One region of the Serratia sp. C2(1) genome, then DNA from elsewhere that is predicted to be linked to it. Evidence: riboswitches for the same ligand, from Rfam matches in the RefSeq annotation. Region 1 holds a riboswitch; the other holds the start of a gene.
The links. Region 1 has a riboswitch for thiamine pyrophosphate ahead of thiB (thiamine ABC transporter substrate binding subunit). Riboswitches for the same ligand answer to the same signal wherever they lie in the genome.

Region 1 (7,828 bases):
CTTGCCAGAAGTGTTCAACTCCGGCTTGGATCCGAAGCTGTCGGCGATCGACTTCATTATCGGATGAATAATCCCGCCGCCGCGGGCGGTATTGCTCGGGGTAACCGGCGCTAAAGTGAGTTCCGCCAGCGTCAGCGCGTAGGCGATACCCAGCGTCTTTTTGCCGAACAGGGAAATGAAATAGTAACCGATCCGTGAGCCCAACCCGGTTTTGTTGAGGCTAAAGGAGATCATGATCGAGAAGCCAATCAGCCAAATCAGCTGATTGGAAAAACCGCTGAGCGCATCCTCCAGCGCCGCTCCCGGCTTGCCGGGATTAGTCACGCCGGTGATCGCCACCAGCGCGATGGCCACCACGGAAACGGCGCCAATCGGCATCGCCTTGCCGATGATGGCGATGATAGTGCCGATAAACAGCGCCAGCAGATGCCAGGCATTGGGCGTAACCCCTTCAGGAACCGGGATAACAAACCAAATAAGCAAAGTGGCGGCAACGGCACACAGAGAGGGGACGGGTTTAAGCGGTGTTAGTTTGTCCATGGCATACCCAAATGGTCTAAAAGGATCGGCATCTCAGCAGCAAGATGGGCAAGAGCGCCGCAATCGCGCTCCGGGTCCGTTTAGCTTGGGGTTCTGGCGTAATGTTCTCAATGACATGCGTCAAGGTTAATGACGTTAGCGTTTACACTTCTCGTACGCGGGCGCTGATCCACAGCGCCACCACCGCCAGGGCCGTCGCCAGCCAGTAAACCGCATAGTGTCCCAGGTTTTCCACCAGCGCGCCTTGCAGTACGCCGGCCAGGATCACCCCGGTAGAAATGCTGTTGGTAAACAAGGTAGTCGCCGCACCCGGCCGCCCGGGCATCAGATCCTGGAAATAGAGCATGCCGATACCGGCGATGATGCCGATAAATACGGCGTTGAACAGTTGCAACACCATCAACGCCAGCTTGAATTTAAATACCACCAACCCGGCATAAAACAAAATGCCGGCCGCCACGGCAAACAGCATCATATTGCGCTTGCCGAAACGTTTGACGTAGTAACCGGCCAGCAGCATCGCCGGGATCTCAAGCCCGGCAGCCGTGCCCATCAACAACCCCGCAAGGTTCTCCGGCAGGCCCAGATCGGCGGTGATATACAGCGGCATATCGATGATGTACAGGGTATTGCAAGTCCACATCAGCATAGAGGCGATAAACAGCCGCCGTACATCGGGGTTTCGCCAGGCGCCGGCGGGCGCTATCGGGGCCGAAGGCCCACCGTCCAGCGCATCGCCCTGCTCCACCGACGGGGTGCGCGGCACAGAAGGCAGGGTAAACCACACCAGCAAGGCGCAGATCGCGAAGGTGGCGGCGGCGATCATAAACATCCAGGTAAAGCCGTAGTTCAACGCCAGCGTGAACGCCAGAGGTGGGCCAATCACCCACGCCAGCGACAATTGCGCACGCATGACCGAACTGAACATCACCACTTCACGCGCCGAGCTGTCGGCATATTCCCGCGCCAGCGCGAAAATCTGCGGCATGGCGGTATTGGCAATCGCCGACATCAGCACCCCGGCGGTGATCAGCGTCAGGTAGTCGCGGTTGAAGGCAAACAACAGGCAGTTGCCGACCGCCATCAGGCAACACACCAGGATCAGCGTGCGCCGGTCACCGCGCGTATCCGAACGCTTGGCCAGCAGAAAACTGACGACGATGCCGGCAATGGCGTTGACGGTGTAGAACAACCCCACCCACAGCGGCCGTACCTTGACTTCGGTGGTAAGGAACAGGCTCAGCGTCGGCGCCAACAGCGCCCCGGCGATCCCGGAAAGAAAAGCAATCAACAAGAATGCGGCAAAGACGGGATTAAAGCGGCGCGGCAACCAGTACAGTCGTTTCATATCTTCGTCCCTGCCCCTAAAGCGGAAGACAAAACCTTAGGCTACGGTGAAAAAATTGCAAGAACATCATCGCGGCCAATAATAAAAAAACCAGTGGGTATGACCCCACTGGCTGGTGAACAACACCATTACTCAGAAACTTTTTTGCTGCCGCAAACTCAGAGATGCTCGCGATATTGCTTGTCCGTCATATCGAGGCTACGCCCCACCGTTGCACGTGAGCGCCGCTGGCGGTCATTTGGGCGTGCAGCAAGGCGCGTGTCGTGAGGTTTGGTGGGCCAAATAAGCGGCGCGCAACACAGATGTGCGCTCAAATGGCCCCAGCCCTTCGGGTCGCGCCCCAAAAACCCGTTTTCTGTGTTGGCGGGCTTGCCCATAGCCCACTATGGGCTGCTCCCTTCGTCGGGATAACGGGCTTTTGGGTCTGCGACGGCACCACGGTCAACGGTGGGACGTAGCCTAAGATCCCACTGTGTCAGATGGGCCAACATATCCAGCCGGGCCTGTTCCGGCACCAGGCCCAGCCAGTCGGCGTGCTGGCGGCGCACCGCGCTGAAATAGCGCTGATAGAACTGTTCTGACAAGAAAGCTTTCATCATTCGCCCTCCCCCTTTCATTGAGGAAAATTATCGGCGTAATATGGGGAAAGATAAATTGATGAATTGATGCCGGAGCCTTCCTCTTTTATGTCTACCTCACGTTTGCAACAGCAGTTCATTCGCCTGTGGCAGCGCTGCCACGGCGAGACCACCGACACCACGCTGCAAGAGTTGGCCGAAGTGCTCACTTGCTCGCGCCGTCACGTGCGTTCATTGCTCGGTGCCATGCAACAACAAGGGTGGCTGACCTGGCAAGCGGAATCGGGGCGCGGCAAGCGTTCGCGGCTCACCTTCCACTACACCGGCCTGGCGCTGCAGCAGCAGCGGGCAGAAGAGCTGCTGGAGCAGGACCGCATCGATCAACTGGTGCAACTGGTCGGCGATAAAAACGTGGTGCGGCAAATGTTGCTGTCCCAGCTTGGGCGCAGCTTTCGGCAGGGTAAACACATCTTGCGCGTACTCTACTATCGCCAGTTGTACAACCTGCTGCCCGGCTCGGCGCTGCGCCGTTCGGAAATTCACCTGGCCCGGCAGATTTTCAGCGGCCTGACGCGGATAAACGAGGAAAACGGGGAACTGGAGTCGGACCTGGCTCATCACTGGCAGCCGCTGACGCCCTTGCACTGGCGTTTTTATCTGCGCCCGGCGATACATTTTCATCACGGCCGCGAGCTGGAAATGGACGATGTGATTAGCTCCCTCACTCGTCTGATCCCTCAGCCGCTGTTTTCGCATATCGAGAGCGTGACCTCACCGACGCCTTTCGTGATTGACGTGCATCTGCACAGCCCCGATTACTGGTTGCCCTGGCTGCTGGGCAGCGTGCCTGCCATGATCCTGCCGCGCGAATGGCAAAGCATGCCGGAGTTCTCGCGCCATCCGGTCGGCACCGGGCCGTACAGCGTGGTACGCAACCACCGCAGCCAGATGAAAATCCACGCCTTCGATGACTACTTCGGCTACCGGGCACTGATTGATGAGGTGAATATCTGGGTGTTGCCGGAGCTTACCGAAGAGCTGGTGCATTCCGGCGTGCAACTGCAGGCGGATGACACCGGCAACAACGAACTGGAAAGCCGGCTGGAGGAAGGCTGCTATTTCCTGCTGTTCGATCAACGCTCTCCTTTGGCGGCCGATCCGGCCATTCGCAGCTGGCTGTGCGAGCTGATTAATCCCATCTCGCTGCTGAGTAATGCCGGGCCGGTTTATCAACGCTATTGGTCACCGGCCTATGGCATCCTGCCGCGCTGGCATCACAATCGTGCGCTGGCGCAACAACCCAAGCCGGCCGGGCTGACCGCGTTGACGCTGACCTACTACAGTGAACACTCGGAATTCCACGCCATTCAACAGGCAATTGAACCGCTGTTGGCGCTGCACGGGGTGCGGCTTAACGTGCAGGTGGTGAGCTACGACGCCTGGCATAAGGGGGAAGCGGCCAGCGATCTGTGGTTGGGTAGCGCCAACTTCTACCTGCCGCTGGAGTTTTCGCTGTTCGCCACCCTGTATGAGCTGCCGCTGATGCAGCACTGCATGAATGAAGATCTCGCCGCAGATGCGGCGCTGTGGCGCGCCAATGCCCTGCCGCTGGCGGATTTTTGCCAACGATTGGTCAAGGGTCACCAGTTACACCCGCTGTTTCATCACTGGCTGCAACTGCATGGCCAGCGCAGCATGCGCGGCGTGCGAATGAATACCCTTGGCTGGTTTGATTTTAAATCCGCCTGGTTTGCGCCGCCGGAAGCATAAGCGCCTTTCGCCGACGCCCGTTAGTCTCTACAATAGCGCCGTCTCAACGGGGTGCGAAACGGTGGCGGCGCGATGAAAACGCGGTGCGCAGGTTTTGCTGAGAACAAACCCGTCGAACCTGATCCGGTCAATACCGGCGGAGGGATTTGAGCATAGCGACCCGGTTTAATCACCTCGCCCTCAGATACCTTTGCCCCCTTATCTTTCAGGAGTGCAAAGTGGTCAAAAAAAGCCTGCCCTTATTACTGTTGTTGTGCGCCGTACCGGTGTTTGCCAAACCCACGCTGACGGTCTACACCTATGATTCCTTCGCGGCCGACTGGGGCCCTGGCCCGGCGGTGAAAAAAGCGTTCGAAGCGGACTGCAACTGCGAGCTGAAATTCGTCGCGCTGGAAGACGGCGTTTCGCTGCTTAACCGCTTGCGCATGGAAGGGAAAAACAGCGCTGCCGACGTGGTGCTGGGGCTGGACAACAACCTGTTGCAGGCCGCGCAGCAAACCGGCCTATTCGCGCCTAGCCGCATTGACGGCGCCAAACTGAGCGTGCCGGGCGGCTGGCAGGATAAAACCTTCGTGCCTTATGACTACGGTTACTTTGCCTTCGTTTACAACAAAGAAAAGCTGAAAAACCCGCCAAAGAGCCTGCAGGAACTGGTCAACGGCGATCAAAACTGGAAGGTGATCTACGAAGACCCGCGCACCAGCACCCCAGGCCTGGGCCTGCTGCTGTGGATGCAGAAAGTGTTTGGCGACAAAGCGCCGGAAGCCTGGCAGAAACTGGCGAAGAAAACCGTCACCGTCACCAAGGGGTGGAGCGAAGCCTACGGCCTATTCCTGAAAGGCGAAGGCGATCTGGTGCTCAGCTATACCACCTCCCCGGCTTATCATCTGATCGAAGAGAAGAAAGACAGCTACGCCGCGGCCAACTTCAGCGAAGGCCATTATTTGCAGGTGGAAGTGGCGGGCAAACTCAAGGCCGGCAAGCAGCCTGAACTGGCGGAGCGCTTCATGCAGTTTATGGTGACCCCGGCGTTCCAGAACGCCATCCCAACCGGTAACTGGATGTACCCGGTGATCAAGACTCAACTGCCGGCAGGCTTTGATCAAATGACCGTCCCCCAGACCGCGCTGCAATACAGCGCCGAAGAGGTCGCCAAACAACGCGGTAGCTGGATCCGGGCATGGCAAACCGCCGTCAGTCGCTGATCCCGCACTGGCTCTGGCCGGGGCTGCTGGCCGCCGGCCTGATCCTGGCCGTCGCCGCGCTGGCGATGGGCTCGCTGTGGCGGCACGCACCGGAAAGCGATTGGCGCGGCCTGTGGCAGGACAGCTACCTGTGGCACGTAGTCCGCTTTACCTTCTGGCAGGCATTGCTGTCCGCGCTGATCTCGGTGCTACCCGCCATAGCGCTGGCCCGAGCGCTGTACCGCCGCCGCTTCCCCGGCAGACTGTTGCTCCTGCGGCTGTGCGCCATGACGCTGGTACTGCCGGTATTGGTGGCGGTATTCGGCCTGCTCAGCGTGTATGGCCGACAGGGCTGGCTGGCATCGCTGTGCGGCTGGCTCGGCATCAACTACAGTTTTTCCCCCTATGGTCTGCAGGGCATCCTGCTGGCGCATATGTTCTTCAATCTGCCACTGGCCGCCCGCCTGCTGCTGCAGGCGTTGGAAAATATTCCGGTCGAACAGCGCCAACTGGCGGCTCAGCTCGGCATGAACGGCTGGCAACAGTTCCGCTTCGTCGAGTGGCCGGCGCTGCGTCGCCAGACCCTGCCTAGCGGCGCACTGATCTTCATGCTCTGTTTCGCCAGCTTCGCCACCGTGCTGTCACTGGGCGGTGGGCCGCAGGCCACCACCATAGAACTGGCGATCTACCAGGCGCTCAGCTATGACTACGATCTTAGCCGCGCCGCCCTGCTGGCACTGATCCAGTTGGCGTGCTGTCTGGGGCTGGTCGTGCTCAGCCAGCGCCTGAGCCAGGCGCTGCCGGTCGGCAGCACCCAGGCCCACATCTGGCGTAATCCCGAAGACAGCCTGTGGCGTCGCGCCAGCGATTTTCTGCTGATCGCCGCCGCCCTGCTGCTGCTGCTGCCCCCGCTGCTGGCGGTAATTGCCGATGGCGCCAATCAGACGATGGTCACCGTCCTGCAACAGCAGGTGCTGTGGCAAGCGCTGTTCACGTCATTGCGTATCGCGCTCGGTGCCGGCGCGTTGTGCGTGGTGTTGACCATGATGTTGCTGTGGAGCAGCCGTGAACTGAAGCTGCAACAGCGGCTGCGCTGGGGCCAAACGCTTGAACTGAGCGGCATGGTGATTCTGGCGATGCCGGGGATCGTGCTGGCCACCGGTTTCTTCCTGTTGTTGAGCGATACTGTCGGGCTGCCGCAATCGCCCTATGCTTTGGTGATCCTCACCAATGCGCTGATGGCGGTACCCTACGCCCTGAAGGTGCTGGAAAACCCGATGCGAGACCTGGCCGAACGTTACAACCCGCTGTGCCTGTCGCTGGGTATGCACGGCTGGCAGCGGCTGCGCTGGATCGAGCTGAAAGCGCTGCGCCGCCCGCTGGCGCAGGCGCTGGCTTTCGCCTGCGTGCTGTCGATCGGCGATTTCGGCGTGGTTGCCCTGTTTGGCAACGAGCAGTTCCGCACCCTGCCTTTTTACCTGTATCAGCAGATCGGCGCCTATCGCAGCAATGACGGCGCGGTCACCGCACTGTTGCTTCTGTTGCTGTGCTTCCTGCTGTTTACCCTGATCGAACGCTTACCGGGGCGCTCTGCCCAATAGATTTCAAGCTGCAGCAAGGCGGCGACTGAACGCATTCCCAGGAGCTTAGTCCACTAAGTGACTGGGATAAGTGAAGAAAGCCAACATAGCGGCAACTTGAAAGATGAAGGACATATGCTGACGCTTGAAAAACTGACTTATCTGTATGAACACCTGCCGATGCGCTTTGACCTGCGTATCCGGCCGGGCGAACGTGTCGCGGTGCTCGGCCCCAGTGGTGCGGGCAAAAGCACCCTGCTCAGCCTGATCGCCGGTTTCCTGCCGGCCGCCAGCGGCAAGCTGCTGCTGAACGGCAGCGACCACACCGGCACGCCGCCGGCCAAAAGGCCGGTCTCGATGCTGTTTCAGGAAAACAACCTGTTCGCCCACCTGAAGGTAGCGCAGAACATCGGCTTGGGCCTTGACCCCGGGCTGCGGCTGAACGCGGACCAGCAACAACAGTTGGCGCAGATTGCCCGCCAGGTGGGGTTGGAGGAACATCTGCAGCGCCTGCCGTCACAGCTTTCCGGCGGCCAGCGCCAACGCGCAGCCCTGGCTCGCTGCCTGATCCGCCAGCAGCCCATCCTGCTGCTCGACGAGCCTTTCTCGGCGCTCGACCCTGCGCTGCGCAATGAGATGCTGCAACTGTTGCAAGAGGTTTGTGACCAACGCAACCTGACGCTGCTGATGGTGTCGCACAACCTGGATGACGCCGCTCGCATCGCGCCGCGCACCCTGTTGGTGGTCGACGGGCGGATTTATTACGACGGCCCCACGCAGGCGCTGTTGGACGGCAGCGCACCGGAAGCCCGGGTGCTGGGCATTTCG
Region 2 (7,828 bases), on a different contig from region 1:
CCGGCCGCGCCAAGGAGCTGGATTTGATCTTGCCGCTGTTGGCGGAAAATAACATCCCGGTGATCGCCATTACCGGCGGCAAAGAGTCGCCGCTGGCGCTGGCCGCCGCCTGCGTGCTGGACATCAGCGTCGAACGTGAGGCCTGCCCGATGGGGCTGGCGCCCACCTCCAGCGCGGTCAATACGCTGATGATGGGCGACGCACTGGCGATGGCATTGATGCGCCAACGCGGGTTCAACGCCGAAGACTTTGCCCGTTCCCATCCGGGCGGCAGCCTGGGCGCACGCCTGTTGAATCGGGTACACCACCTGATGCGCACCGGCGATCGCCTGCCGCAGGTCAGTGAAAACGCCAATGTGATGGAAGCGATGCTCGAACTGAGCCGCACCGGGCTGGGATTGGTACCGGTGTGCGATGCGCAGCAAAAAGTGGTGGGGGTGTTTACCGACGGCGACCTGCGCCGCTGGCTGGTGAAAGGCAATAGCCTGCAGGATGCGTTGGGCCCGGCCATTACCCGCCCCGGCTACCGCTTGCCGGAACAGTGGCGCGCCGGAGAAGCGCTGGAGGCATTGCACGAACAGCACATCAGCGCCGCGCCGGTGGTCAATCTGGATGGCGTGCTGGTGGGCGCGATCAACCTGCACGATCTGCATCAGGCCGGCATTGGCTGAGTGCGTTACCTCGGGGCGCAGGCAGTTGCGCCCCAGGTCGTTTTATTTCCAGTCGGGATTGCTCTCGAACTGTTTTTTCAGCAGCGCCTTCATGTTTTCGTCCGGCTTGCCCAGCCATTGGTATTTGGCGTACTGCTTCGGATGATCAACCGCTTCCGGCTTATCTGCCACCTCGACGCGCACGCCCCAGGCCTGGGATTTGTCTTCTTTAAACGCCACGATCAAAAAGTTGTTGGCGCAGTCGTGCGGCTTGCACAGATTGCCCACCAGGTAGTTCTGCCCCTTCCAGCTCAGGCTTTGCGCCGGAGTGGAAGTGCCCATCCCCTTGCGCGCCCAGCCCGGCAGGCGAGCCTGCCCCTTCACCATGTTCTGCCAGCTGGTTTGATAGCCCGGCTGCTGGATCACGTCCGAGGTGGTAACAATCTGCTGGGCAACGCTGCCCGCACTGAGGCTGAGTAACGCGCCGAAGATGGCGCAGCGAAGTGCGTTTTGTCCTGTCATGGCCTTCTCCCTTGGTTAAATCCGCTCGTACCCGGCGAGCGCCGGGCATGGATCCAGTCTGACCACAACAACGACAAAAAGTTGAATCACCACCACGCGTGAAAATGATGTACCGGCCCGATACCGTGCCCCACTTCCAGGGTATCTGCCTGCTGCAATGCCTTTTGCAGATAGTCCTTGGCGGCGGCGACCGTGCCGGCCCAGTCTTCATGACGCGGGCGCAACGCAGCCAGCGCAGCGGAAAGCGTGCAGCCGGTGCCGTGCGTATGACGAGTCGCCACGCGCGGTGCAGTGAAGCGCAGTTCCTGCCCCGCGCTGAACAACCAGTCCGGGCTTTCGTTTTCGCTGAGGTGGCCGCCCTTCATCAGCACCGCCTGGCACCCCATGGCCAGCAACGCCCGGCCCTGTTCGCGCATCTGTTGCTCATTTTCCGCCGGGGCGCACGCCAGCAGGGCCGCCGCCTCCGGCAGGTTCGGCGTGATGATCGACACCTGCGGCAGCAGTTCGCGGCGGATAGACTCTACCGCCTCCGGCGCCAGCAGGGGATCGCCGCTTTTCGCCAGCATCACCGTGTCCAGCACCACGAACGGCGGCCGGTAATGCCGCAGGCGTTCGGCCACCGCCTGCACGATATCGGCGTTGGCCAGCATGCCGATCTTGGCGCTGTCGATGCGCACGTCGCTGAATACCGAATCCAACTGGGCGGCGACAAACGCCGGATCGATGTTATATACCGACTGTACGCCACGAGTATTTTGCGCCACCAGCGCGGTGATCACGGAAGTGCCGTAAGCCCCCAGTGCAGAAAAGGCTTTCAGATCGGCCTGGATGCCGGCGCCGCCGCTCGGATCGGTGCCGGCGATGGTCAAAGCGTTAATCCGTTTCATTGCAGCTCCTCCGCACGCAGTTGATACAGGGCGTCGAGGAACGCCGGGGTAAAGCTGCCCGGCCCCGTAGCCCGGTGCGTGGCCCGCTCGCCGCAAAGCGACATCACCCGGCAAGCGGTCGCGACGTTGTCCAGCCGATCGCCCGACAGGCTGCAAAATGCCGCCACCACCGCCGACAGCGCGCAACCTGTGCCCACCACCCGCGTCATCAGCGCATCGCCACCGGCGACCGCCCAGTCGCGCCGGCCATCGGTGATGTAATCCACCACGCCGGTTACCGCCACCACCGCGCCGCTGAGCTGCGCCAGTTCCCGTGCCGCCGGCAAAGCCGCCAGCGAGTCGTCGGTGCTGTCTACGCCGCGCCCGGCGCTCTGCCGGCCGCTCAGCGCCATAATTTCAGACGCGTTGCCCCGGATCGCCGCCGGCTTCTCGCCCAGCAAACGACGGGCAAAGGCGGTGCGGTACGCCAACCCGCCTACCGCCACCGGATCCAGCGTCCAGGGCGTTCCCGCCAAATTGGCGGCTTCTACCGCCACCAGCATGGATTCGGCGCGCGAGGCATTGAGAGTACCGATGTTGATTAACAGGGCACTCGCCATCTGGCTGAACTGCGCCGCTTCGGTCGGTTCCACCACCATCGCCGGGGAAGCGCCAAGCGCCAGCAATACGTTAGCCGTCAGCTCCTGCACCACTTCGTTGGTCAGGCAGTGAATCAGCGGGGGCTGTTGTTTGAATTGGGTCAGACAGGCCGCGGCGCGGGCGCCGGGTAAAGCATCAGGTCGAGCGAACATATTCCTCCCAACCGGCGTTCAAGAAGGCGGGTACCGGTTGGGGCACCGAGACTTCCCTACGCTGGCATAATCCAGATCAGGTAATACGGGTAAAATCTCAGCCCCTTGGGGCACCCCGAGTCAAGGAGGCCATTATTGGGGTTGCTGCCGGTGAGGTCAATCGCGCTATAGTGTCAAAAAACAAAAAGGAGCTGCCATGCAAACAAGACCCTACCGAGAAGCCGATCGCCCGTTCTTGCGCACCCTTTATCTGGCTGCGCGCAAGGCGGCGTTCACGTGGCGCGATACCGAAGATTACCGGCTGGAGGATTTCGACCGCTCGACGCTGGGCGAGGATATCTGGGTGGCGGAAGATCAGGGAAAACTGCTGGGGTTCGTGTCGATCTATCGCCAGGATAACTTTATTCACAACCTGTATGTCGATCCTCACTTGCCGCCACGCGGCGTCGGCACGGCCCTGCTGCAAGCGGCGGAGCGAACCTTTACCGCGACCGGCTCGCTGAAATGCCTGGTGAAAAACGAGAAGGCGCTGGCGTTTTACCATAAGCATGGCTGGCAAAAGATCACCACCGGCAACGACGGCGGCGAAGAATACTACCTGCTGCATTCGCCTAAAAAATAGTCTTGTCTGCTGTGAACCAAACCTGAAAAGGCCTGACATCGTCAGGCCTCTGGAGCGGCTCAGGCTACAAGCCGCGGGTTACCCTTGCAAAACGATATCCTGCATCGCAGGGATATAACCGTAATCATAGACCTCGCGTACAAAGGAACGGTCGCCTTCCAGCACAATGCGTACCGTTGGCGCCTCAGTCCCGCCGATACGGTAATCTTCGCCGACGGTCGGCACGCTGTCGATAAACGACGTCACCAAACCATTCGGCATCACGCAGTGCGAATACGTCTGGAAAGGCTGTTCCGGCGGGTTACCCAGTACCAGGCCTGAGGCGTTCATCGGCGTGTAAGGCCCGGTCAGGCTATCGCTGACAAAACCGTATACCCCATCCGGCCCGGTCAGCCCTTCGGCATAGGTGAACTTATGGCTGATGGTGAACAGGTAATACTTGCCGTCCTGGAACACGTAGTGCGGGCGTTCGGTCTGATCGTTGACGCCCACCGCCGTGACCAGCGGCGGCAAAATCTCCCACTCTTCACCGCTGTGATCCTTCGCCACCGCCAGGCCGATACAGCCCACCTGGAAACGTGCGCCGCCCACCTCTTCATGGCCCGGCGGCACCAGCCCCAACTCATCCGGACCAACCACATGCGAACCGCGATCGCCGGCTACGTTGCCTTCGAACACCATATACAGCTTGCCATCCTGCGGATCGATAAACGGGCTTGGGTCACGGAAGTTCCAGTAGGCATTCTGCGCTTCGGTCTGGTAATACACCCCATCGGCCTCGAACAGCGATTTCACCTCGTTGAAGTCCTGCAGTTGCACGCCGTCATCCGACGTCACAATGCGGCCGCGCACTTTGGCAATGGTGGCACCCGGTGTCACGCAGGTGTAATACAGGTCGATGTCGCCTTCGTTATTCAACAAGATCGGGGTACCGGCCCATTCACGCGTCGTCGGTGAAACCCCTTCCGCCATCACCCGGCCGCCGAAGATCCAGTCTTTGCCGGTACGGGAATACCAGTAACACATGCGTGCACGGCCGTGGCGATCTTCCCAGTCACGCTTGATGTCGTAATTGCCATTGCCATCAATATACTGGGGGTCATGCGGATGGCGATCGGCGGTCAGCGTCAAAATCACTGACCAGCCGTTGACGGAGACCACGGTGCCATCCAGGGTGCGCAGCGGCATGGTGTCCCAAATGAACACGCTGTCACTCATTACCGGAAAATCGGCGCTCACCAAAGGTTGCGTGGTGGTCGGATCCTTTTCGTTGACTTTCAGCGCCTCTGCGCGGGTCCAAATGGTCGGTTTGTAATTTACGTTTGTCATAATGATTTCCTCTTAGCAAGTAGGCTCCCCCATGCCGGGAACGACGGCGGCAGGAGCACGATGAGCGCGGCAAAATTTGGCACGCTGCGGCTGATGAGTGGCCGTGTCGCTATATTGCTAAATCGGTTTGGCTAATGCATGCGGTTAGGTTTGTGTGAGGCGCCAGACAAACCCTAAAGGTAAGAATGGCGAAATGAGTGGGTTAAGAGAGGGACAACCGGGTTAGCCGCTGTGAGCCGAGAGCCTTTCAGCGCTGCCAAACGTCAATGCAATAATGCGAATGGATTTCATTTGCGTTAAAGACTATCCTCCGGTTTATCTCTTACAGGCTATTCAAGGAATGGACATGCAACATCAAACGGATACCCGTTTCCCGGACGCCGCGGCGGCGGACTACGATCGCCGTATTCTGACGCTGGTACCCGGCTATCAGTTCGCCCAGTCGCTGCTGACCGCCACCCTGGCGCAGACGTTACCGCCGCAGGCGCGGCTGCTGCTGGCCGGTTGCGGCACCGGCAGCGAACTGATTGCGTTGGCGGATATCGGCCCGCAATGGCTTTTCAGCGCCGTGGAACCTTCCGCCGGCATGCTGGCGGCTGCACGAAGCAAGGCGGAAATGGCAGGCTGTGAACCGCGAGTCACCTTCCACCAGCAACTGCTGTCTCAGGCGCCGCAAGGGCTGCACGACGCCGCCGTTTGTTCGCTGGTGCTGCACTTTATTGCCGATGACGGCGCCAAGCAGGCCTTCCTGCAACAGTTGGCCGCACGGTTGTCGCCAGGTGCGCCGCTGCTGCTGTTCGACTATCAGCCGGATGGCCTGCCGGTCAGCCACTATCAGCATTGGCTGCAAAGCGCCGGGCATTCCCTCGACGGCGCACGTGAGGTGATTGAACGCACCCGCAGCAACTGGCATCCGCTAACGGCGCAGCGCGCCCGATTGCTGCTGACGGAAAGCGGTTTTACCTCACCGCAGTTGCTGTGCGACGCGCTGGGTTTCCGGCTGTCATTGCTCTACCGCCGCGCCTGAGGCCGGCATGCCACGCAGCGTCAGCCACCAGAACAGCAAGGCGACCAGGCTGACGCCCGCCCCCAACCAACACACGCCGGGCCAACCCGCCACGGCGTAGACATGGGTGCTGGCAAAGGCACCCAACCCACTGCCCACCGCGTAAAACAGCATATAACAGCCCACCAACCGGCTGTGGGCCTGCGGGTGTGCGCTAAAAATCATGCTCTGGTTCAGCACGTGAATCGCCTGCCCGGCCAGATCGAGCAACACAATGCCGACCACCAGCCACGCCAGGCCGTAGCCCAGCATGCCGAGCGGCAGCCAGGCCAGCACCAACAACAGCAGGCAGACACCGCTCGCCACTTGCCCCAATCCGCGATCCGCCAGATGCCCGGCGCGCACCGCCGCCAGCGCACCCACCGCCCCGACCAAACCGAAGGCGCCAATCACCGAATGTGAAAAATTGAACGGCGCCTGGCTGAGCGGCAGCACCAGCGCGCTCCAGAAGATACTGAACGCGCCAAACATCAGCAGCGCCAGCATGCCGCGAATTTGCAGCGTGCGATCGCGCAGCAATAAAGCCAGCATCGAGTGCAGCAAGGCCGGATAACTGAGCGTCGACAGCGGCGTGCGCGGCGTTGGCAACAGGCGCGACAACACCGGCAACAGGATCAACGTCACCGCAGCCGAGAAAAAATAGACCGCCCGCCAGCCGCCAATATCTGCCAGTGAGCCGGACAAGGTTCGCGCCAACAACAGGCCCAGCACCACCCCGCCTTGCGCTGCGCCCACCACCCGCCCGCGTTCATGCGGTGCCGCCAGCGTGGCGGCAAAGGCGACCAATCCCTGAGTCATGGCGGTGCCGAGCAGCCCCACCAGCAGCATGCCCGCCAGCAATAGCACACTGCTGTGCGCCCAACCCACCATGCACAGCGCGGCCATCAACAACAGTTGCTGTATCGCCAACAGCCGGTGGCGATTAATCAGATCCCCCAACGGCACCACCAGCAACAGAGCCAGCGCACAGCCAAGCTGGGTAGCGGTGATCACCATCCCCACCGACGCCAGGCTGATGTTGAAATCATGAGCGATCGCATCCAACAGCGGCTGGGCGTAATACACGTTAGCCACGCTGAAAGCGCTGGCCCCGGCCAGCAGCAGCACCAGCGAAACGGGTAGCCGGCTGAGCGCAGGGCTTTGCGGCGGACAGATCGGATCCAGCGTTTTGTCACTCATCGTTCACCCTTAAAGTGGTTTCATTATTAAACCCAATGAACTTTACGCGTGGAGGTTTTATAATGCAACCAGATATCATGAAGGAAACTGAGCCATGAAACGCAAAAGTCTGGAAGATGCGCAGTGTCCGGTAGCACGTACGCTGGATGTGATCGGCGATTGGTGGTCGTTGCTGATCGTGCGCGACGCCTTTGACGGCATACGCCGCTTCAGCGAGTTTCAAAAAGGGTTGGGAATGGCGAAGAACATTCTCTCCACCCGCCTGCGCACGCTGGTGGCGCACGGCATTTTGGACATAGCGCCCGCTTCGGACGGCAGCGCCTATCAGGAATATATTCTCACCGACAAGGGCCGCGCCCTGTTCCCGGTGATCGTCGGCCTGCGCCAGTGGGGGGAAGATCATCTGTTTGCGCAGGGCGAGGCGCACTCGCATCTGGTGGAAAACGACGGCGGTCAACCTATCCCGCGCATGACGCCAACCGGCCACGGCGGGCAAACTCTTACGCCGCTGAATACCAGAGTGGTGAAGGTGGAATGAGCATCAGCGTCGCAATGGCCCCGCTGTCGGGCAAACCTACCGAGGAAGGTCATCGTTGAACCTTGTACGCCTGAAATCAGAGTATCGGCATGCATAAAAGACCAAAAGTGTCAGATATGACACTTTATGGCTAATAGAGATAACCTTTGAATCGGCAGAGCCACTAAAGAAACAAAACAGTTCAAATATGACACTTTATGGTTTCCGGCAGAACAACGTGAAGCCGTGCTCAGGTACGTGGCAA

Region 2: linked by a shared signal. The riboswitch ahead of thiM (hydroxyethylthiazole kinase) and the one ahead of thiB (thiamine ABC transporter substrate binding subunit) in region 1 are both predicted to bind thiamine pyrophosphate.

Annotation. Positions count from the first base shown of each region.
Region 1 covers NZ_JAZFBA010000002.1:390,512-398,339, reverse strand. Annotated here, with positions in the region: gene V2S86_RS17420 (DASS family sodium-coupled anion symporter) at 1-540, opposite strand, end outside; gene V2S86_RS17415 (MFS transporter) at 683-1,888, opposite strand; gene sgrT (glucose uptake inhibitor SgrT) at 2,272-2,484, opposite strand; gene sgrR (HTH-type transcriptional regulator SgrR) at 2,575-4,236, shown strand; TPP riboswitch at 4,274-4,399, shown strand; gene thiB (thiamine ABC transporter substrate binding subunit) at 4,455-5,441, shown strand; gene thiP (thiamine/thiamine pyrophosphate ABC transporter permease ThiP) at 5,417-7,021, shown strand; gene thiQ (thiamine ABC transporter ATP-binding protein ThiQ) at 7,136-7,828, shown strand, end outside.
Region 2 covers NZ_JAZFBA010000001.1:189,936-197,763, reverse strand. Annotated here, with positions in the region: gene gutQ (arabinose-5-phosphate isomerase GutQ) at 1-671, shown strand, start outside; gene V2S86_RS00955 (inhibitor of vertebrate lysozyme family protein) at 714-1,172, opposite strand; gene thiD (bifunctional hydroxymethylpyrimidine kinase/phosphomethylpyrimidine kinase) at 1,259-2,059, opposite strand; gene thiM (hydroxyethylthiazole kinase) at 2,056-2,850, opposite strand; TPP riboswitch at 2,887-2,978, opposite strand; gene V2S86_RS00940 (GNAT family N-acetyltransferase) at 3,047-3,472, shown strand; gene V2S86_RS00935 (glycoside hydrolase family 68 protein) at 3,551-4,801, opposite strand; gene V2S86_RS00930 (class I SAM-dependent methyltransferase) at 5,148-5,828, shown strand; gene V2S86_RS00925 (MFS transporter) at 5,805-7,046, opposite strand; gene V2S86_RS00920 (winged helix-turn-helix transcriptional regulator) at 7,141-7,584, shown strand.